DNA from 3 places in the Staphylococcus sp. Ze2 genome. Region 1 is predicted to be linked to each of the others. Evidence: riboswitches for the same ligand, from Rfam matches in the RefSeq annotation. Region 1 holds a riboswitch; each other region holds the start of a gene.
What was found. Region 1 has a riboswitch for thiamine pyrophosphate ahead of ACM591_RS10275 (ECF transporter S component). Riboswitches for the same ligand answer to the same signal wherever they lie in the genome.
Positions count from the first base shown of each region.

Region 2: it holds a riboswitch for thiamine pyrophosphate, as region 1 does, so the genes downstream of both, ACM591_RS09545 (3-oxoacyl-ACP reductase) here and ACM591_RS10275 (ECF transporter S component) in region 1, are expected to answer to the same signal.
Region 3: it holds a riboswitch for thiamine pyrophosphate, as region 1 does, so the genes downstream of both, ACM591_RS02000 (thiamine phosphate synthase) here and ACM591_RS10275 (ECF transporter S component) in region 1, are expected to answer to the same signal.

Region 1 covers NZ_CP183486.1:2,181,690-2,189,185, forward strand. Annotated here, with positions in the region: gene ACM591_RS10260 (class I SAM-dependent rRNA methyltransferase) at 1-869, opposite strand, end outside; gene auxA (lipoteichoic acid stability factor AuxA) at 1,188-2,489, opposite strand; gene graF (glycopeptide resistance-associated protein GraF) at 2,732-2,866, shown strand; TPP riboswitch at 3,229-3,330, shown strand; gene ACM591_RS10275 (ECF transporter S component) at 3,411-3,986, shown strand; gene ACM591_RS10280 (ABC transporter ATP-binding protein) at 3,999-5,408, shown strand; gene ACM591_RS10285 (energy-coupling factor transporter transmembrane component T family protein) at 5,401-6,207, shown strand; gene purD (phosphoribosylamine--glycine ligase) at 6,316-7,496, opposite strand, start outside.
Region 2 covers NZ_CP183486.1:2,027,379-2,034,874, reverse strand. Annotated here, with positions in the region: gene ftsY (signal recognition particle-docking protein FtsY) at 1-502, shown strand, start outside; gene ACM591_RS09560 (putative DNA-binding protein) at 489-821, shown strand; gene ffh (signal recognition particle protein) at 845-2,212, shown strand; gene ACM591_RS09550 (LLM class flavin-dependent oxidoreductase) at 2,671-3,972, opposite strand; gene ACM591_RS09545 (3-oxoacyl-ACP reductase) at 3,993-4,745, opposite strand; TPP riboswitch at 4,854-4,952, opposite strand; gene rpsP (30S ribosomal protein S16) at 5,166-5,432, shown strand; gene rimM (ribosome maturation factor RimM) at 5,675-6,181, shown strand; gene trmD (tRNA (guanosine(37)-N1)-methyltransferase TrmD) at 6,181-6,918, shown strand; gene rplS (50S ribosomal protein L19) at 7,021-7,371, shown strand.
Region 3 covers NZ_CP183486.1:473,250-480,745, forward strand. Annotated here, with positions in the region: gene ACM591_RS01985 (GA-like domain-containing protein) at 1-2,508, shown strand, start outside; gene ACM591_RS01990 (AEC family transporter) at 3,250-4,173, shown strand; gene xylB (xylulokinase) at 4,275-5,762, shown strand; TPP riboswitch at 5,912-6,021, shown strand; gene ACM591_RS02000 (thiamine phosphate synthase) at 6,081-6,674, shown strand; gene ACM591_RS02005 (NAD(P)/FAD-dependent oxidoreductase) at 6,661-7,496, shown strand, end outside.

The DNA.
Region 1 (7,496 bases):
ATTGTGTCATAAAATAAATCATGACGACGTGCATAATTATAAAAATCAAATGTATCCATTACATAAATATATTGCGATTTAGGATCGATACTATTTAACCCTAAGTTTTCTTCAGTTAACGCACGAGAACGGTTTGCTAAATCTACACTTGTTGTCATTTCAGCTTTTTCTGCTGCAACGACTGAAAATGCACCCGTATAACTAAAAACATTTAATATTTCTTTATTTTCTGCGTATTGGTCTTTTAATTTTTTACGTACTTCTTTCTGATCTAAAAAGATGCCAGTCATCGGCCCATCGTCTAAGTGTACATTATAAAAAGTAAAGTTCTCTTCAATTACAATTGGAAATTCTGGTGCTTCACCATCAACAAAGCCACCTTCGATTTCTGCATCTTTAAAACGCATTTTTTCATATACTGAAGTGTAAGGAAAGACCGCTTTTAAGGCTGACAGTACATTATAACGGAATTTATAAATCCCTTTTGAATACCATTGAATTAAGAAATGTCCATCGTAGTTGTCTATTGTCAGACCGCCAACGCCATCTCCTTCACCATTAAAGACTCTAAAAGCGTTTGTTCCGTCGATATTATAAAAATACGTTCTTTCAGATTTTGCTGTTTCAAATAGTCTTTCAAAAAATTGCGTGTTAATCACTTCATTTTTATCATAACTTAAAACCCATCCGATTCCTTTATGTTGTTTACCAACATATGCAGTAGCAATATATTGTTCCTGATTATTAACTAAATAAAATAAATCTCCTTCTTTTAAATGGTCATGTGAGTAAATATCATCTTCATCTATAAGTGGATATTCATTTAAATACTTTGTTTCTTTACCTCTATTTAATGTGGCAGTTTTCATAAAATTATGTCAGCCTTTCTGCTTTTTATATTTATAATTTTTCTTCGCTTACTTATTCTATCATCTCAACCTTATGGTAACATCAATTATCTTTAAATAACTACATTATTGTTAGTAAATATTAAAGGCCGAGACAACTAATATATGTCTCAGCCTTTTAAAGATTATATTGGAAAAATCTGACTAAAATTGAAAAGTATGCTCATTTGTCACAAACTTGATTCTTTAATAGTCACTATTACCAGAGTCAGTCGATATCATCTTATTTATTCAATAAGATTTAACGCTTCGTCTTATCTGCTTCAATGTCCTAGTGCATTAATATTTACTTGGTTCACGTAATTTCATTACAAAAGCTACTACAATAGCAATTAACATAATTAGTAATATTGGTGTTATGAAAATTGATAGTAATAAGCCATGTACCATAATATTCACAAATTCAGTTAGTAATTTGAAAAATAATAAACTGACCATGAATAGTTGTAAATAGTAAAATCTATCTTTCAAGAAATTTGTTAATGTCGTTAATATATAAATAATGATGATAAACATTAACAGCAGCAATGTTATCCACTCAATTACGTATTGTGTTTGAGAAATCTCCCAATTGCCAGACACAAACAATGAATTTCTATTGTTAAATTCAATTAAAGTAAAAAACAATAGGACTGCGCCACAAAATAATTCTACATACGCTGATTTTACCCATTTTGGTATTTTCATCCAATTAGGAATATCATCCTCTTGAATATCAATTTTTTCTTTCCACTTCGTAATGAATTTATCTTTTTTATCTCTTGCTTTTTGAATATCTACACTTCTACGTGTCTTCCTAGTAAATTCTGTCGTTTTATCTTGTATGTTTTTCCACGTTTCTTTCGTTTGATTTGTTACTGTGCCTTTACTTGTTCTAGATAATTCCGGTTCTTCTTCACCAAGTTCTTGCTTAGTTAGTGGAAGGGATCTTCTTAAGAATAAAAAGTTCCAAATTGACATTTGACCTAGTAACCACATGATTATGAAAAATGTGTTCACACTTAAAATATCAATCGGTATAATTTCATCACTATCAATTCTTCCGTATAGCACAATTTGCGTGAGTAAATAACTAATACCATAACTGAAAATAATCCAAAGATAATGGTATTTTCTATGATCTGTATTTAACTCATCCTTATAAACGATGTAACCAATGTGAATTACAAATGGTATTACGAAAATAATAGCAAAGAAGCTATAAACTTGAGTCATTAATATTAACGTGATAATAAAGAACAATATACCAACAACTAAAAAGAATATTGAAATATCATAGTCGTATCTTGTTGTTCTAAATAGAGTGAAACCAAGCAAAATAACACCAATACCGAATAAAATGATTATAATGGCACTAATTACTGGGAAATTCCCAATATAATTGCTTATTACTCTAATTATTTCACCAAAGAATGCGTTTATAAAATCCCATACATTATGAATATGTAAGTCAATTTTACCCTTGTTATTTAATTTATCAATTAAAGGTAAATTAATTAAAATGATGAGACCTGTGAAAAGCGAAACGATGCCTATAATATAACTATACAATATCTCAGCGTGTTTCTTCAAAAAAGACATACCATTCACCTCAAAAGTTATTATATATTAACATTTAGTTCTTGTCTTTAAGAATTTAATAAATACGTCCATAGTATGATATAAATCGATGTATAGTCAACTTTCCACTTATATCATACATTTAAACAATAAATTGATTATAACTAAGACTAAAATTTAAATCACTAGTTTTGTTTGATTTTTTTATGTTGTGGTATGTATATATTATACAAGCCATATAGTTTAAAAGGAGTGTTTAATCTATGAGTAAAGAAGAATTAAACAAAAAAGCCGCAGAACAAGCAAAAGAAGCGGAAGATAAATTAAAAGATAAGAAAGAAAAAGCTGATGATAGTACAGAAGAAACTAAAAAGAATGTACAAGATTCATTAGACTAAATGTTTCAATAATATAAGTATCACGTGCTTTAAAATATAAATGTAAATTCGACAAGTGAGGGTAGAGCATAATTATGCTCTACCCTCACCTTCTTATGTGATTTTTCAATGTCATTTCATTAGTATAGATATGATATGCTTTAAAACAATATTTCTAGATGAAAACATTATATATTAAAATGCAATGCGATAAGATGTGTATTAATATAATAGCTCATCTTCGTCTTATATGAGCACCTTGATTAAATGATAGAATTATTAGCTCTAATGGCAGTAAAGTACATACATTATATATTAAATTTAATGGACAGTCTTGACATTATCCCACAAAAGTCATACATTATAGTTAAATTTAAAATTATCATTCGCACTAGGGGTGTTTTGTGACTGAGATGAGGTATACCCTCAAACCCTTTGAACCTGATCTAGATGAAACTAGCGTAGGAAAGTGTACTAATCACCTATTTTCAGGTATTTGTATGCCTATATTTTAACGCGCAACTTTCTAGAAGGTTGTGCGTTTTTTATATTAGGAGGCGTTTTAATGTCAAAAGGATTAAAGCTTTCAGAAATTCTAGTGACTGTATTAATTGCTGTTGTTTTTGCAGTTATTTACAACATATGGAATTTTGTGTATAAAGCGTTACAAGTTACAGGATTACATTTTGAAGAATTAACATATGGTGCTTGGTTCATGGCTGCTATCGTTGCATACCTAATTATTCCTAAAGCTGGTATTGCAATTTTAGCTGAATTTGCTGCTGGTGCCGGTGAAACTATTGTCATGGGCCGTTTTGATATAGCAACTATGGTCTATGCCTTATTACAAGGTGTAGCCTGTGAAATTGTATTTGCTATTTTCAAATATAAATCTCGTTCAGCAATGATTGCAATGCTCGCTGGACTCTTAGCTTCTATTTCAACATTACCTTTAGACTTTGCTTATGGTTATTTAGGTGAAATTGCAGGTTGGAATCTAACGTTATATATTGGCTTCAGACTTATAAGTGGTATCGTCGTTGCCGGCCTAATTTCCTACTATATTGTAAAAGCATTGGATCAAACGGGCGTAACCAAATTGTTTAGACCTGCTTCAGCAAGTGACTATGATAATTTATAAGGAGCAATCACGTTGATAGCTACAAAAAATTTACGATTAAAATATCCAAACGGTAAGAGAAAGATATTTGATAATTTATCACTTCAAATCAACGAAAACGAAAAAGTACTTTTACTAGGTCCATCAGGTTCTGGCAAAAGCACTTTGTTAAATGTATTAAGTGGCATTGTACCAAACCTTATTGATTTACCTATCAAATATGATGAATTGATTATCGATGATTCTAGTAGTGTTATATTCCAAGATCCAGATAGTCAATTTTGTATGCCTAAAGTTGACGAAGAATTAGCTTTTGTTTTAGAAAATCAACAAATTCCTCGCCACGAAATGGATGAACGTATAGATAACGCATTAAAAGCCGTCGATTTAAAAGTTGATAAAAACCAATACATTAATCAGCTAAGCGGTGGTATGAAGCAGAAACTAGCAATTGCCGAAACGATATTACAACAATCGAACACCTTATTTTTAGATGAACCTACCGCAATGTTAGATGTTGAATCTACTGCAGAATTATGGGGTAAAATCAAAGCCCTGTGGCAAGATCAAACAGTTATTATTGTCGAACACAAAGTGAATCATATATGGCAACATATGGATCGTGTCATCTTATTAAATTATGAGGGTGACATCATTGCCGATAACACGCCCGAGGAAATCTTGAATGAACATGAAGATTTGTTAACAGAATATGGTGTTTGGCACCCGAACGCATGGCAATATGCCCCACCAACTATGCATTTCAATAGTGGTAGCTCAAACTTAGACCTTGAATTTGATAATGTAACTATAAAACGTGGTAAGCGAAATCTTGTTAATATATCTCAATTAAATGTAGGTACTGGAGAATGGATTACAATTACAGGCGCAAATGGCTCTGGAAAAACATCATTACTCGAATCAATGATGCAATTAATTAAATATGAAGGACGTATGTTAGTGAATCATCGGCCTTTCAATAAAATTAAAGTAGCCGCTAAATATATGTATTTAGTTTATCAAAATCCAGAGTTACAATTCATTACCTCCTCCGTTTATGATGAAATTTATATTCAATATAGAAATAAATTTAATTCTAAACAAGAAGCTGAGACGCAGACTGAAGCGATGTTAGAAACGCTTAACTTGTTATCAGTAAAGTCTCAACATCCTTATGAACTTTCAATAGGTCAAAAAAGACGTTTAAGTGTTGCAATCGCACTAAGTTCATCATCTGATTTCATATTACTTGATGAGCCTACATTCGGCCTCGATAGTCATAATACATTTAATTTAATAAAATTATTTCAACAACGTGTAGCAAGTGGTCAGACTATTGTTATGGTTACACACGATTCAGAAATTATATCTCGTTATCCAACACGAAGACTACATTTATCACATCACGTCATAGAAGAAATGGCCGGTGATTCTTATGTTTGATATTTGGAAGAAACATTATACTTTTGTAGATGATGTAAATATAATTACTAAGTTAGCAATCGCTATTATTTTATTTTTCTTTGTTATATTTGTTCATCAATTTGATTTCATGCTCTACATTGTATGCTTGATGCTACTATTTTTGTTGGCTTTTAATGGTTTGCAATTAAAAATCACTTTAACTTTTGTTATTTTAACAATGCTATTCAGCCTCATATCTGCGTTGTTTATGATTTTTTATGGTGATGGTACGCACACACTATTCCAATTTGGTTTTATCCATATTACTTCAGAGAGTTTATATCGTGGCTTACATTTAGCCATGCGTACGACTACCATCTCATTTTTCGGGGTTTTAATTGCTTTCACTTCTCAGATTGTTTTAGTTTTTTACAGTTTAATGCAACACTTAAAAGTAAAACCTAAAGTTGCTTATGCCTTTATGGCAGCAATTCGTATGGTTCCACTTATGTTCATTTCATTAATACAACTTAGAAAATCATTAAAAATGCGTTATCAGTTAATTAACGCACAAAATTATCGTGGCTTTAAAAAATTAAAACATTTATTAATTCCTTTGTTAAGCCAAAATATTCGTAAAGCACATCAGCTATCTGTAGCAATGGAAAAAAATGGATTTAAAGATGGTCCAAGAACATATTATTATTATGCGCCTTTCTCGTATAAAGATTTTCTATTAATTTTAGTAATGGGTATCATGTTATTAAGTGCTTATTTATTAGCTCAATACATTCCCATTACTGGCATTGAAGATATACGTGTAACAGATATTTATTAAAAGGATTAACCACTTTTTAAGTAGACATATTATCCAAAAAGAAAAGCGATTGGACAAAATTTAAACCACTTTGTCCAATCGCTTTTTAATTTCATGATAAACTTTTAACTATTTTATTGCTTTATTACTAATATCTTTACGATAGAAAAGACCATCGCTTTCTATTTTGTCGACCGCTTCATAGGCATTAAATTTAGCTTCAGCAATATTTTCACCTTCGCCTAATGCTAATATGACACGACCGCCCGAAGTAACATACTCATCATTTTCTTTCTTTAAACCACTTATAAAGTAATCTCCATTTAAATTAAACCCTGATACTCGATGCCCTTTTTCATATTGTCCTGGATAACCTTTTGAAGCTAACATAACACCTACAACCGCATTATCTTTCCATTCGAAATTGATAGGCGCTTTTTCTTCTAAATCAATTATATGTTGCATCAAGTCGCTCTCCATACGTGTGAGTAGTACTTGTGCTTCAGGATCACCAAAACGAGCATTAAATTCTATTACTTTTGGACCGTCTGCTGTAATAATTGCGCCTATATAAAGCACACCAAAAAATGAATACCCTTCTTGGACCATAGCTTTGGCAATTGGTTGAGCAATTTCGTCGTTAGTACGTTTCAAGATTGATTCATCAATATGAGGTACTGGACAATAAGCACCCATCCCACCTGTGTTTGGGCCTTGATCATTATCGTATGCACGTTTATGATCTTGCGCAATACAATCAAATGGTACTGCGTAGTCACCATTAACCATAGTCATAAGTGAAAATTCTTCGCCTTTAAGGAATTGTTCAAATACAACAACACCCTTTTCTTCAGGATATAAAGTTTCTACACCTGCTTGTGCTTCTTCATAATTATTTGCAATAATAACACCTTTACCAGCAGCTAACCCATCTTTCTTTAATACAACAGGATATTCACAAGATGCAATATATTGTAAGGCACTCTGTTTATTAGTAATTTCTTTGTATTCTGCCGTTGGTATTTTATATTTTTCCATTAATTGTTTTGCAAATAATTTTGAACCTTCTATTTGCGCAGCAGCTTGATTTGGACCAAACACTTTGACATCTGCTGCTTGTAATTTATCAGTTAAACCTTCTGTTAGTGGTAGTTCTGGCCCAATAATCGTCCACGCTATTTCATGTTGTTGTGCAAATGCCACTATTTTTTCATGATCAGTTTCAGCTATTTCCGTATGGATTATCGCTACATCTGCCATTGCATCATTACCTGGGATAGCATGTATTTCATTAACGAGAGGTGATTGAC
Region 2 (7,496 bases), 150 kb from region 1:
AGGTTCAGACCCAGCTGCAGTAATGTATGATGCAATAAATGCTGCGAAAAGTAAGGATGTAGATATTCTTATTTGTGATACAGCAGGGCGTTTACAAAACAAATCTAATTTAATGAATGAATTAGAAAAAGTGAAGCGTGTCATAGGACGTGCTGTCCCAGAAGCACCTCATGAAGTATTACTATGCTTAGATGCAACTACAGGTCAAAACGCATTGTCACAAGCGAAATCATTTAAAGAAGTTACTAACGTGACGGGTATTGTACTTACGAAATTAGATGGTACTGCCAAAGGTGGTATCGTGTTAGCAATACGTAATGAACTACACATACCAGTAAAATATGTAGGTTTAGGTGAAAAATTAGATGATTTACAACCATTTAATCCAGAAAGTTATGTTTATGGACTATTTGCTGATATGATTGAACAAAATGTAGATGAAAATGAAGCGCCAAATAAAAACGCGGAAGAAATTGATGGTCACTCAGATGAGTCAAAATGATTTAATTAAAACGATTCGTATGAACTACTTGTTTGACTTTTATCAAGCGTTACTCACTCAAAAGCAAAGAAACTATTTAGAGTTATTCTATTTACAGGACTATTCTTTAAGCGAGATAGCTGATACATTTGATGTGAGTCGACAAGCAGTGTATGATAACATAAGAAGAACTGGCGATTTAGTTGAAGATTATGAAACGAAATTAGGTTTATACCGTAATTTTGAACAAAGACAAAAATTATATGAACAAATTAAGCAGCATGTTAATGAACCAGAAAAAATAAAGCAATACATTCAAGCACTAGAAGATTTAGACTAGAGAACACAAAGGAGGTATTTGATATGGCATTTGAAGGATTGTCCGATCGTTTGCAAGGAACGATGCAAAAAATCCGTGGTAAAGGTAAAGTCACAGAAGCGGATATTAAATTGATGATGCGCGAAGTTAGATTAGCATTATTAGAAGCAGACGTTAACTTTAAAGTCGTTAAAGATTTTATCAAAACTGTATCAGATAGAGCACTAGGTTCAGATGTAATGAAATCATTAACACCTGGACAACAAGTAATTAAAATAGTGCAAGAAGAACTGACTCAATTAATGGGTGGGGAAAATTCAACCATTACAATGGCTAATAAACCACCAACAGTAGTAATGATGGTTGGTTTACAAGGTGCAGGTAAAACAACAACTGCAGGTAAATTAGCGTTGCTAATGCGTAAAAAGTATAATAAAAAACCGCTGCTTGTTGCAGCAGATATATACCGTCCAGCCGCAATTGATCAATTACAAACTGTAGGTAAACAAATTGATATACCAGTATACAGTGAAGGTGATCAAGTAAAGCCACAACAAATAGTTGAAAATGCTATTAATCATGCTAAAGATGAACATTTAGATTTTGTAATTATTGATACAGCAGGCCGCTTACATGTCGATGAGGCCTTAATGGAAGAATTGACAGACGTTAAAGAAATTACAAAACCAGATGAGATCATGCTTGTTGTTGATGCGATGACAGGTCAAGACGCTGTTAATGTAGCACAATCATTCGATGAACAGCTTGACGTTTCAGGCGTAACACTGACGAAACTAGATGGAGATACCCGTGGTGGTGCTGCATTATCCATTAGATCCGTAACTCAAAAACCAATTAAATTTGTAGGTATGAGTGAAAAACTCGATGGTCTAGAACCATTCCATCCTGAACGTATGGCATCACGTATCCTTGGTATGGGAGATGTATTAAGTTTAATTGAAAAAGCGCAACAAGATGTTGATGAAGATAAAGCGAAAGATTTAGAGAAAAAAATGCGTACTTCATCGTTTACATTAGAAGATTTCTTAGAACAATTAGACCAAGTTAAAAATCTAGGACCGCTTGATGATATTATGAAAATGATACCAGGTATGAACAAGATGAAAGGCATGGATAAATTGAATATGAACGAAAAACAAATCGATCATATTAAGGCGATTATTCAGTCTATGACACCAAGCGAACGTAATGAACCAGAGAAGTTAAATGTATCTCGTAAAAAACGTATCGCTAAAGGTTCTGGCCGTTCAGTTCAAGAAATAAATAGACTAATGAAACAATTTAACGACATGAAGAAAATGATGAAACAATTTTCTGGTGGCGGAAAAGGCAAAAAAGGTAAGCGTAAGCAAATGGAAAATATGATGAATGGTATGAATTTACCATTTTAAAGTATGTTTCTTAAAAAGTTTAATCTAACAATAATTCAAAAAGTAGTAATCCACATCGAAAGCGTGGATTACTACTTTTTTTGTATTGGTTTTAGAGCGTAGACAAACTTTAGCAGAACTATCAACTAAAGTTTGTTTATATTCTTATAGCTATTTTTTCATAATAGGAACGGTCTTTCAGATTAAAGTTGGTTCTATTATCAATTGATTTATTCAAAACAATCTCACATAACCACTGTTTAATTTATATGTACTATCATCTTTATACTATTATTTTAGTAGTGATTTGGCATGACTCTTAAGGGGAGAATACAGGCTAAGGCAGTGTCTGTGGTAAGCGTGCACAAAAAGCTGCTTACAAAGTTGAAGGATTTGTCGATGATATGAAACCACTTATATTTCGGCGATTTTGCTTATAACAAACGTTTTGAAAAGAATACTCCAATAAAAATAAATTATTAATGAATACCTATGTTTTCCCTAAATGTTTTGCCTTCGTATTCAGTTCGGTATAAACCACGCTTTTGTAATTCAGGTACGATATCATCGACGAAATCTTGTAAACTATTTGGGAACACTGGAGGCATTAAGTTAAAACCATCTGCAACCCCCTCATCGAACCAGCGTTCCATTTCATCCACGATGTCCTCTGGTGTACCGATAAGTGTTAAATGTCCACCACCTGCGCTTAAATAGCCTAGTAATTCTCGTAATGTTGGATTTTTATCTTTGATAATTTCTAACACAGTTTGATAGCGTCCTTTAGGACCATTAAAAGATTCTGCGGGTGGTAATGATGGAACAAGTTCATCTAAATCCCAATTATGACAATCTTGGCGAATAAAAAACTCTAGTTGATTTAAAGCTGTATCAACTTCTAAAGATTCATCAAGTTGTTGTTTCTTTGCATATGCTTCTTCATATGATCGTCCAACATATGTTACTAAACCAGGGAATACTTTCAAAGTATTTTCTGGCTTTCCCTGTTGTTTTAATTTTTGATTTAATTTCTTTTTAAAATTGTTTGCTTGATCAAAATTCCAAGCGACAGCATAGACTGCGTCTGCGTATTTAGTTGCCAATTCGATACCAGGATCCGATGCACCGGCTTGCATTGCAATTGGTTTTCCTTGAGGGCTACTTGGTGTTGTTAGTGGTCCTTGAACATTGAAATGTGCACCTTGGTGATTGATAGGGGCGATTGCAGAATTATTAATTAAACTATTTTCTTCTTTATTATGTAAAAAGTCATCAACACTCCAAGATTCAAGTAATTGATTCATCACTTGAGCGAATTCATCTGCTTTTTTGTAGCGTTCTTCATGTTCAGGTAAATGATCCATACCATGGTTTGCAGCTTCTAAATCTGTCATCGAAGTTACCAAATTCCAACCAGCGCGACCTTGACTAATGTGATCGATGCTCAGTAGTTGTCTAGCGGCTGTAAAAGGGTTAGAAAATGTACTAGATATTGTAGCAACTAGTCCAACGTGTTGAGTAACTTGCGATAATGCTGTTAAATTAACTAAAGGATCGAACCAAAATGCTGGCATATCACTTTTAGATGTGGCAGGAAACGATTGATTGTCAGCGAAAAATACAGCATCAAATAACCCTTGTTCTGCAATTATTGCTAACGATTGATAATATGTAATATCACCAATACGTTCAACGCTTGAATTAGGCATGCGCCATGCAGCTTGATGATGACCACATCCATAGATGAGTACACCGATGTTTAGATGTTTTGTTTGTGTCATAAATAACTCAGTCCTCCTTATTAATTCATTGTTAAGCCGCCGTCGACTGTAAAATTCTGCCCTGTGATGCCATCAGATTGATCCGATACGAGATATGCAACCATATTAGCTACATCTTGTGGTACGGTAACTTTTTTGAGTGGTGTTGTTTGAGCAATTAAATCAAAGACCTCAGTTGTTGTAGTTGCACTTGCATCCGTTGTTTTTAACAAACCACCAGATACTATGTTTGATGTGATACCATATTGTCCTAATTCTGCAGCTAAATTACGTGAAAATCCGATCAATCCAGCTTTAGCTGTTGTATATTCATGATAAGGGACGACAGGATTTTGAAATAGATTAGTACCAATTGAGATGATGTTACCTTTTTGTCTTTGGATGAATTGAGGTATAACGCTTTGACATATATTGAAAGCTGATTTTAATGTACCATCAATTTGTTGCTGATAATCTTCCCATGACAAATCGGCAAATGCTTTTTGTTGAACAGGATCAAATTTAAATCCAACTAGTGCATTATTAATTACAACATCTATCTGGCCAAAATATTGTGTAGCTTCATCAACTAACCTGTCAATTTCATTTCGTTGTGTCACATCTGCTTGTAAAGCAATTGCTTGTCGAGTTCCTATTTCATCAACAAGTTTTTGTGCAGCGGCTTCACTTTTATGATAGTTTATAACAACGTTATGGCCATGCTGAGCTAGTGTTTTTACTATGGTTGCACCTAATCCACGACTACTGCCAGTTACTATTACGTTTTTGTTCATTATATACACTCCTTAATTTTCCATAAAAAAAATACACAACCCTTCAGAAAGAAAGTTGTGTATTAGAAATATCAACATATATGTAGTGATTCAAAAAGTTTTTGAAATATGCTAGACTTCACACTTTCCTCCGCTAGTTCAAACTAGATCAGGTTCAAAGGGTTTGAGTCAGACTCATCTCAGTTAGAAACACCCCTAGTGCATTCGTTATTTAATTTAATTTCAATGTATATTTTTTAGTGAATAATGTCAAGTTTAGGATAATTTAAAATTTTATACGATATCATTTTGAGTTGGAGAAAAGAAATTTGTAGAATATTGAAATTGGTAAAGAAGAAACTCTTTACAAAGTTGGGGATTACTGTTATTATTATTTCTTGTAGAAAATAAAAACTATGAAAATTAAAGGAGCGAATATAAATGGCAGTTAAATTACGTTTAACACGTTTAGGTTCAAAAAGAAATCCATTCTATCGTATCGTAGCAGCTGATGCTCGTGCACCACGTGACGGTCGTAATATCGAACAAATCGGTACTTACAACCCTAACAATGTAAATGCACCTGAAGTTAAAATCGACGAAGAATTAGCACTTAAATGGTTAAAAGATGGTGCGAAACCAACTGATACAGTTCATAACATTTTATCAAGAGAAGGTATCTTGAAAAAATTTGATGACCAAAAATAATTTTTAACCTAATATACATTGTGTATATTTCTAAGAGTACCTCCAGAGGTGCTCTTTTTTTATTGAAAAATATCAAATATAGTTGAACAAAAATAAAAAATGAAGTCATATTATAGAAGCTTTATTTTTTATATGTAATGAGACACAGTGATTGAACTTACGTGTTATAATAGGCTAATAAAATAGCGAATATACATAAACAAATATGAATGAAATAGCCAAATTATTATGGAGGAACATATATGAAAGTTGAAGTAGGGAAGATTGTAAATACACATGGGATTAAAGGAGAAATTAAGGTGAAATCTAATTCGGATTTTACTGATATACGTTTTCAGCCAGGGGAAACCGTTGAGATAGAGCGTAAAGACAAAGAATCATTAACATTTACGATTGCCTCGTACAGAATGCATAAAGGACTGCATATGTTAACATTTGAAGGAATTAATAATATTAACGATATTGAGCATCTAAAAGGAGAAACGTTAGTTCAAGAACGTGACCATGAGGAAATTGAATTAGGAGAACATGAATATTATTATTCAGATATTATTGGTTGTACGGTCTTTGATGAAGAAGATAGTCCAATTGGTCGTGTTATAGAAATTTTTGAAACAGGAGCCAATGATGTTTGGGTTGTTAAAGGAGATAAAGAATATTTAATACCTTATATTGCAGACGTAGTTAAAGAAATTGATGTCGAAGGTAGACGTATTCAAATCTCCCCAATGGAAGGATTGTTAGATTAATGAAGATTGATTATTTAACTCTATTTCCAGACATGTTTAATGGCGTGTTAAATCATTCTATACTGAAGCGTGCTCAAGAAAAAGATGTGTTACAAGTCAATACTGTAGATTTTAGACATTTTGCAGAAAATAAACATAACCAAGTAGATGATTACCCATTTGGTGGTGGACAAGGGATGGTATTAAAGCCTGAACCCATTTTTAATGCGATGGATAGTATCGACAAGACAGCTGATACAAGAGTTATACTAATGTGTCCTCAAGGACGTCCATTTACTCAAGCTATTGCTAACGAACTTAGTCAAGCAGAGCATATCGTTTTTATTTGTGGTCATTATGAAGGTTATGATGAGAGAATTCGTGAACATTTAGTAACGGATGAGATTTCTATGGGGGATTATGTATTAACTGGTGGAGAACTGCCAGCAATGGTAATGACTGATGCAATTGTTAGACTAATTCCTGGTGTATTAGGTAATCAACAATCACACGAAGATGATTCGTTTCAAGATGGTTTGCTAGAATTCCCTCAATATACAAGACCGCGTGAATATAAAGGGATGGGTGTTCCAGATGTATTGTTGTCAGGTAATCATGCAAATATTGAAAAGTGGCGTCATGAGCAGAAAATTATCAGAACTTGGACGAAGAGACCAGATCTTTTGAATTACGATACAATGTCACAAGCAGACAAAGAGATTATAGAAAGATATAAAAAGCATTTGAAAAAAGACTGACTATGTGCTAACATATTTTAAGTGTGCGACACACGAAAAATCACTATGATCCGCTGCTATATTTTGTCAAGGCAAGAACATAGGTTGAAGGAGAGAAAAATAATGAGCAATCACAAATTAATCGAAGCAGTAACTCAATCGCAATTACGCACAGATTTACCTTCATTCCGTCCAGGTGACACTTTAAGAGTGCACGTACGTATTGTTGAAGGTACACGTGAACGTATCCAAGTATTCGAAGGTGTAGTAATCAAACGCCGTGGTGGAGGTATTTCAGAAACTTTCACTGTACGTAAGATTTCTTCAGGTGTAGGTGTGGAACGTACATTCCCATTACACACACCAAAAATCGAAAAAATTGAAGTTCCACGTCGTGGTAAAGTTCGTCGTGCTAAATTATACTACCTACGTGAATTACGTGGTAAAGCTGCTAGAATTAAAGAAATTCGTTAATCAGCATAATAAGCATAAAAAAAGCGGTCCTCTTTATGAGGATCGCTTTTTTTGTTTACTGACAATGAGAAAGAAGAACATAAATATACAAGATGTAATTCGTTATTCAAAGAGTACTAGTTAAC
Region 3 (7,496 bases), 1.1 Mb from region 1:
AGTCAAAATGAAAATCGACAAAAAGTAAGAAGAAAAAGAAATGTCGTGAATCCATCGAATGATAATAATTTAACAAACGATGATTATAACAAAAATGCTAATCAAATGAATACAGATGTCTCTAGTGATGGAACAATGACTTATCAGTGGTATCCGGTGATTGGAGGGTTATCTAGCCAAGAAAGATTTTTGATAACAAACGGTTACGGCGATAATGAAAATAGGGCGCGTAAGAAAGCTACAATGCTTTGGTTAATATCTAACTTTGATTTTACTAAAGAACAAAGACAGAGTTTTAAAATACAAGATTTAAACAGCCCTTTGTTTGGAGACGATGTATATAAATGGCTTGAGGAAGCTAAGAAGGGCAATATTATACCTAAACAAGGCACGATGAATTTAGGTAGAAGAAATGAAATGATTATAAGTGCTAATAACATCATTTTGAGTGACAATAAAGGATTTGATAGAGGTATTATAAATTTCGGAGATACTAGAAACTTCACACCTTCAGATAGTGACGATGTTAATAATACAACCATAACTAGTTCAGATATTGATTTTGGTTTTACTTTAAAACCTCCTTTTGAAAAGATTGGTGTAGATAATACTTGGGCTGTTAGTGATAATGAAAAAGAAGAAATTAAAAGCGCAATAAGAAAGGCAAATAGTAATATTAATTTTGTTAATATCAATGTTAGCTATAACGGTACTGTATTTGCACAGGCTTTAAATAGCTCTGGAGAAATTGTGGATTCAGCAGACTTAAATGCTAATACAGTAATTATAGATAAAATATTTATAGAGAAAAAAGAAAAATTAGATACATTAATTAGTTTGGTTGAAAATACTAAATTATTAGATGAGAGCTTATATACGCCTGCTAGTATCAATTTCTTACAGAGAGAATTAGACTATACTTCAATTGTTATTCGTGATAGTTATGATCCTGAGATAAATACCATACCAGATATAATTTCAGCAACAAATCGCTTAGATTATGCGATTAAATCATTGGTTAGACGAGCGAACGTGACAGAGTTACAAAATGCAATAAGTAACGCAAAAAACCAAGGACCATTTGATAATAATATAGAAGAAGATCAAGCAATTATATTAGCACTTGAAGTTGGCGAAAATACAGTGGGAAACGAGAATACGCCACAAGATGTTGTGGATACTGTAACAACAAATATTAATAATGCATTAAGAGAAAGATTACAGGTTAAAAACTTATTACAAGATGTAGAGACCCTTGTGAATGAAGCAGAAGAGAAAAATAGAAATGCCTCAAATATGGTAGTAACGGCATTGACGGATGGAATATTTAGTAATAATGAAAATAATACGTTAACTGAATTAGTAAATAGCGCAAATAATAAAAAAGCTGAAGCTCAAGATAAAATTAATTTATTACCTGATAGCAAAAAAGCACCGTTCCAAAACAGAATAGATAGTTTGCCAACTATTTCTATACCAGAAGTAAATGATGCCGACGGCAATGGTATCGCAGATGATATAGACCAAGCGAAAGCTCGAGCAGAAAACAAAGTGACTGAAGCTGAAGCAGCGGATCAAGCCGCGAAAACAAAATTAACAGAGTACCAACAAGATGGATTAATCACAGCATCAGAGAAAACAGACTTAGATAGTTTGGCGGCGACAGCACAAAGTAAGAAAGCGGAAGCGCAAGGATTAGTGGATGCATTGCCAGATGGATTAAAGAACGACTTAGTAACACGTCTAAATAACTTAACAGGTATCCAAGTGCCAGCAGTAAATGATGCCGATGGCAACGGTATAGCAGACGATGTAGACCAAGCAAAAGCTCAAGCAGAAAGTAAAGTGTCTGAAGCCGAAGCAGCGGATCAAGCCGCGAAAACAAAATTAGTCGAGTACCAACAAGATGGATTAATCACAGCATCAGAAAAAGCAGACTTAGAAAAATTAGCAGCAATAGCACAAAGTAAGAAAGCCGAAGCACAAAAACTTGTTGACGCAATACCAAATGATGTTAAAGAGGCACTACAAAATCGTCTGAATAGATTAGAGGGCATTGTAGTTCCATCTGTTAGTGTGAATAGTAACAATGGACAGTCTAACTCACATAATATGCAAGGCAAAGATGATATTAATAAAAATAAGGATACATTACAAAAATCACCTGCTTTAAGTAGTAATCCTCAAAAAACATTAAACAGTAAAGCTGATACATCTAATGATGCATCAAATGATATGAAAGGTACTCATATGAGTACTGCAAATAATGAAAGTACCAACACTACTAAACTTAACATTAATAGTGATAATACTAAGAGAGGCAAATCTAATAATGTGAAGGTGTTGTCACCAAGTAAAGTAGATGAGAAAATTGATGCTAAAACTTTACCTAATACTGGTGAAGAAGCAACTAAAGATACAACACTATTTGGAGCTTTATTAGCATCTATTGGTTCACTAATAGTTTGGAGAAGTCGTAAAAAAGAAAATACGAAAGAAACTAAGTAACACTATAACAAGATTTAATATAGTAAATTAGTATTTGCAAAATTGTTTGAAAGGTCCGAGATATTAGTATATCTCGGGCCTCTTATTATATATATTGAAAATGGAGTAGATGTAAATTATCACTAATCAAAAGATTCATGTTCAATTCCTTGAGACATTAATTCATATACATAAACTATAGATTGTATATATTATTAAAAACTATTTTTTATAGTCATTCTCGGGTGTTATTTTGCTTTCTTAAATAAACTAAATTGTTTTATTGAGGAAGATGTTTAAAAGGTGTAAATTAATATTAAAGGATACTATTTGATTTGTTATCTATTCTTAAAATTTATTTTCAAAAATACCAAATAATGAGGTGAAATAAATGTTAATAATGGTTGCAGTTCTTACACCCATATTACTTGTCGGCTTCATAGTGATGTCAATTTTAGAAGAAAAGAAAAACAACAAGAAAAAAGGGAAGAAAAAATAAGTTTATTAATATAAATTAATAAGCAAAATTGGATTTACTAATACAGAGACAAGTTGTTTAACGTGAAACAAAGCTTAACAGTCTTTGGGGCATATTCAGATTTTGCATTATATAAAAGAAATTGCTTCGATAGCTCATATGCAGAGAGTTTTAGCATAAAATATGTGTGATTGATTTTTTCAAAGGGGGTACTTATGTAAATTTCTCATTATTTCATAAGTATAAAAAAGTTAGTGGAATTAGGCAAAGGGGGCAAAATTAAAATGCACGAAATGTTGATTATTTTAGAGACTGTATTGTTGCCTATTTTTATTATGATTATAATAGGATATATATTGCAGAAAAAGTTTTCATTAGATTTAAAAACATTAGCAAAATTAAACATATACATATTTGTTCCTGGATTCATATTTGTGAAATTTTATAAGACAAATTTTGAAATCAAATTATTATTGTATATCGTATTATTCTTTATCATATACATAATTATTCTTTACGGTATTGGTAAGTTATTGACATATTTTGGTACAAAGGATAAAGGTGAAGCGACAACTTTAACGAATAGCATATTATTCTTTAATTCAGGCAATTACGGTGTTCCAGTAAATGATTTAGTATTTAAAGGAGATCCTTTAGCTATGTCTGTTCAAGTCATTGTACTTTCCTTGCAAAATATATTTACTTTTTCATATGGCATATTTTCAATACAAGCTGTACATATTGGGAAAATCAAGGCAATGTTGGGTTACTTTAAGATGCCTGTTTTATATGCTTTGATATTCGCCATTATTTTAAATTATGGTAACGTTACCATACCTAAGTTTATATGGACGCCCGCAAACTATATTGCAGATGCAATGATTGCAATTGCTTTAATATTATTAGGTGCTCAAATTGCTAATATTAAATTTAGTTTTAAATGGTCAAGTTCATATGTGTTTATATTTGTTAGGCTGATTGTTGGACCGGTAATAGCCCTTGTAATTATCAAACTGATGGGGCTTGAAGGTATCATAGCACAAGCGTTATTTATTACTTCAGCCATGCCTACGTCTGTTAACAGTTCAGTTATTGCCCAGGAATATGATAACTATCCTGAGCTTGCAGCAGAATTAGTCTTTTTATCAACATTACTGAGCGCAATAACCGTAGTCATCGTCATTTATATATCAAAAATATTATTCTAACTTCAGATTCATTGTAATATCATATTATTGGAATTTTGAAAGTTATTTCAATATGATACAGTTGTTGAATATTTAAAATCTAACAAAAGGAATCGATGATATTGAATGAAGCAGTGTTAGGGATAGATGTAGGAACAAGTTCAGTTAAAGTTATTTCCGTAAATAAAGAAGGAGAAGTTCTAGCTAAGGTTAGCGAAGAGCTTGATATTATACAACTTCAATCCGGATACAATGAGCAACAACCAGACGAATGGTTTGAAGCAACAAAATCATGTATTAGACAAATATTAAGTAACGATTCGTTGAATGATATCTTTATTCGTGGCTTATCATTATCTGGTCAAATGCATAGTTTAGTGGCATTAGATAGCGATAATAAGCCGATTCGAAATGCGATTTTATGGAATGATACTCGATCTACACGTCAATGTGCAACAATAGAACAGCACTTTGGTAATTATGTGTTATCAAATCCAGTGTTAGAAGGTTTTACACTAACGAAATTACTGTGGATAAAAGATAATGAACCTAACAATTGGAACAAAATAGCAACATTCTTATTACCAAAAGATTATGTGCAGTTTAGGCTAACTGGCAAAATAAATATGGAATATTCAGATGCTTCAAGCACACTATTACTAGATCCAAAACAAAAAAATTGGTCGAAGACAATTGGTTCAAAATTTGGTATCGGTGATATTTATCCAACACTCGTATCATCTGGAGATTTTATTGGATATTTAGAAAGTAGCTTAGCTAAATCATTAGGATTAAAAGAGTATGTAGCGGTTTTTGCGGGTGGTGGTGATAATGCATGTGGCGCACTTGGTGCGGGTGTTATCAAATCCAATGATACATTATGTAGTATTGGTACGTCTGGCACGTTATTAACTTGTGAAGCAGATGAAGGGAAGGCGTATCACCATAATTTACACTATTTCAATCATGTTGTAGAGAATAAATCATATGTAATGGGTGTGACGCTTGCTGCTGGAGATAGTTTGAATTGGTTAAAAAATCATGTGTTCCCTAATTTAACTTTCAATCAAATTTTAAGCTTAGCAAGTGAATCTACAATTGGCAGTGAAGGTTTGTTATTTGCACCATATCTCTCAGGTGAGCGTACACCACATGGCGATTCGCAAATTAGAGGTAGCTTTATTGGGTTAAGTACGTTACATACAAATGCAGATATAGCCAGATCAGTAATTGAAGGTATTACATACTCATTGTATGAAACATTGGTACATCTACGTGAAAAGGGGAAGGACATAACGCATATTACATCAATCGGTGGTGGTGCGAAAAATGATTTTTGGTTACAATTACAAGCTGATATTTTTAATACGAAAGTCAGTAAATTAAAATATGAAGAAGGGCCTTGCATGGGGGCTGCGATGCTAGCTATTATAGGATTGAATTGGTATAAAAGCGTAGAAAAGATAGTTGATCAATTTATTATCTATGATAGAACCTTTTATCCAAATAAAGCCCATCATGAACGCTATGTTAAATATTTTGAAGTATATCAAGAAGTCTATCGTCAGACCCGACCTATAACAGCACGTTTGTTAGAGTTGTCTTTATAAGTAAGACAATACATACTTATGCTAGCTGATATTAGGTACATGTGGTACGAATGTCAAAGTGAGACTTGAAATGTGAATCATTATAAGTTAGATTGTAAGTAATCGCTAAAACGTGTGAAATGAATATTTAATTTGAAAATTTAATAGATAGAAACCACTGGAAGTGCCTTTGATAAAGGCTGAGACCGAAGTAATAACTGAGGGATTCCTAGAACCTGATCCAGTTCGCACTGGCGTAGGAAAGTGGCGTTTTCTATGATAGAAGTAATCATATAACGTTATTTTTCCACCAGGAAAAATAACGTTTTTTTATTTGGAGTGATTATATTGTTTGTTGCTATTACACCATATCAAGATTTATCTGAATCACATATTAAGCATTACTGTGAAATCGAAGGAGTTATAGATTATTTATTAATTAGAACTCCAATGACTACTGAAGAAGTAATTCAGTGGGTTCATGAAATAATAAAAAATGGATTTTCTAAGGATAAGATTATTATTCATAGCGATATCAACGTAATCATACAATGTGACTTGTCGGCAATTCATTTTAGAGAAAATGACCCTCATATTGAGGAGGTACAAGCTAATTATCCCGATATACAAGTGAGTATGTCTACGCATCATAAAGATGGTGTTGCTAATGCTAAGTATTTAGGGATAGACTTTGTGTTGTTTGGACACGTATTTGAGACACCTTCTAAACCTCAGCAGACACCTAGAGCAAAGTCGGAGGTTGAAGGAGCGTTACAAATTGATATTCCGATTATTGCAATTGGAGGTATTAATCAACATACTATGCCCTCCTTACCTAGTGGATTTTCAGGAATAGCCGGTATTTCTATTTTTAATCAATATTCGAAACAAAAACTCATGAATATGAAGGAAGTGTGGGATGGACATGTATGATGTCATTATTATTGGATCAGGAGTCATGGGCATGTCAATCGCACGTGGGTTAAGTCAGTCTTTTGCGAATATAGCTGTGATAGATAGAGATGAAGCAGGTAAGCATGCATCTTATAAAGCGGGTGGAATGTTAGGCGCACAAAATGAATTCACCGAAAACAGTGCTCTGTTTAGTTTAGCAACAACTTCTCAAAAGATGTTTGAACCTCTGAGAGATAGTTTGTTGGAAGAGGTTGGCGTGGATATTGAGTATTTAAATAGTGGGTTAATAAAATTGGCTGCTAATCATTATGAGAATAAAAAGATTGAACAGCAATATCAATTTTTAAGACAACATTTTACATCTGTAGAACGTCTTAGCTCGACTGATGTTCAGCACATGTCCAAAGGAGCGATTACTTCAAAGCATACAAAGGGTCTTTATATGCCTGAAGATCATCAAATCAATGCAAATCACTACACCAAAGCGTTATTGAAATCACTATCACATCGACATATAGATAGGATATACCAAACAACTGTAACCCATGTTGAAGCTATAAAAGGCGGCTACCGTGTGGATACACAAAGTGAAACTTATTATACTGAAAAGTTAATTGTCACGGGTGGCGCTTGGACAAGCAGACTTTTACAACAATATTTACCTTGTGAAGCGGTTAGTGGTGTAAAAGGAGAAGTACTATTAGTAGAACAACCTAATTTAAATTTGGATGTGACCATGTTCCTGACAAATGGTTGTTACGTCGTTCCTAAATTAAAGAATAGATACTTAATCGGTGCAACAAGTTACTTTGATGACTACTCAGTTGGGGTGTCTAATTC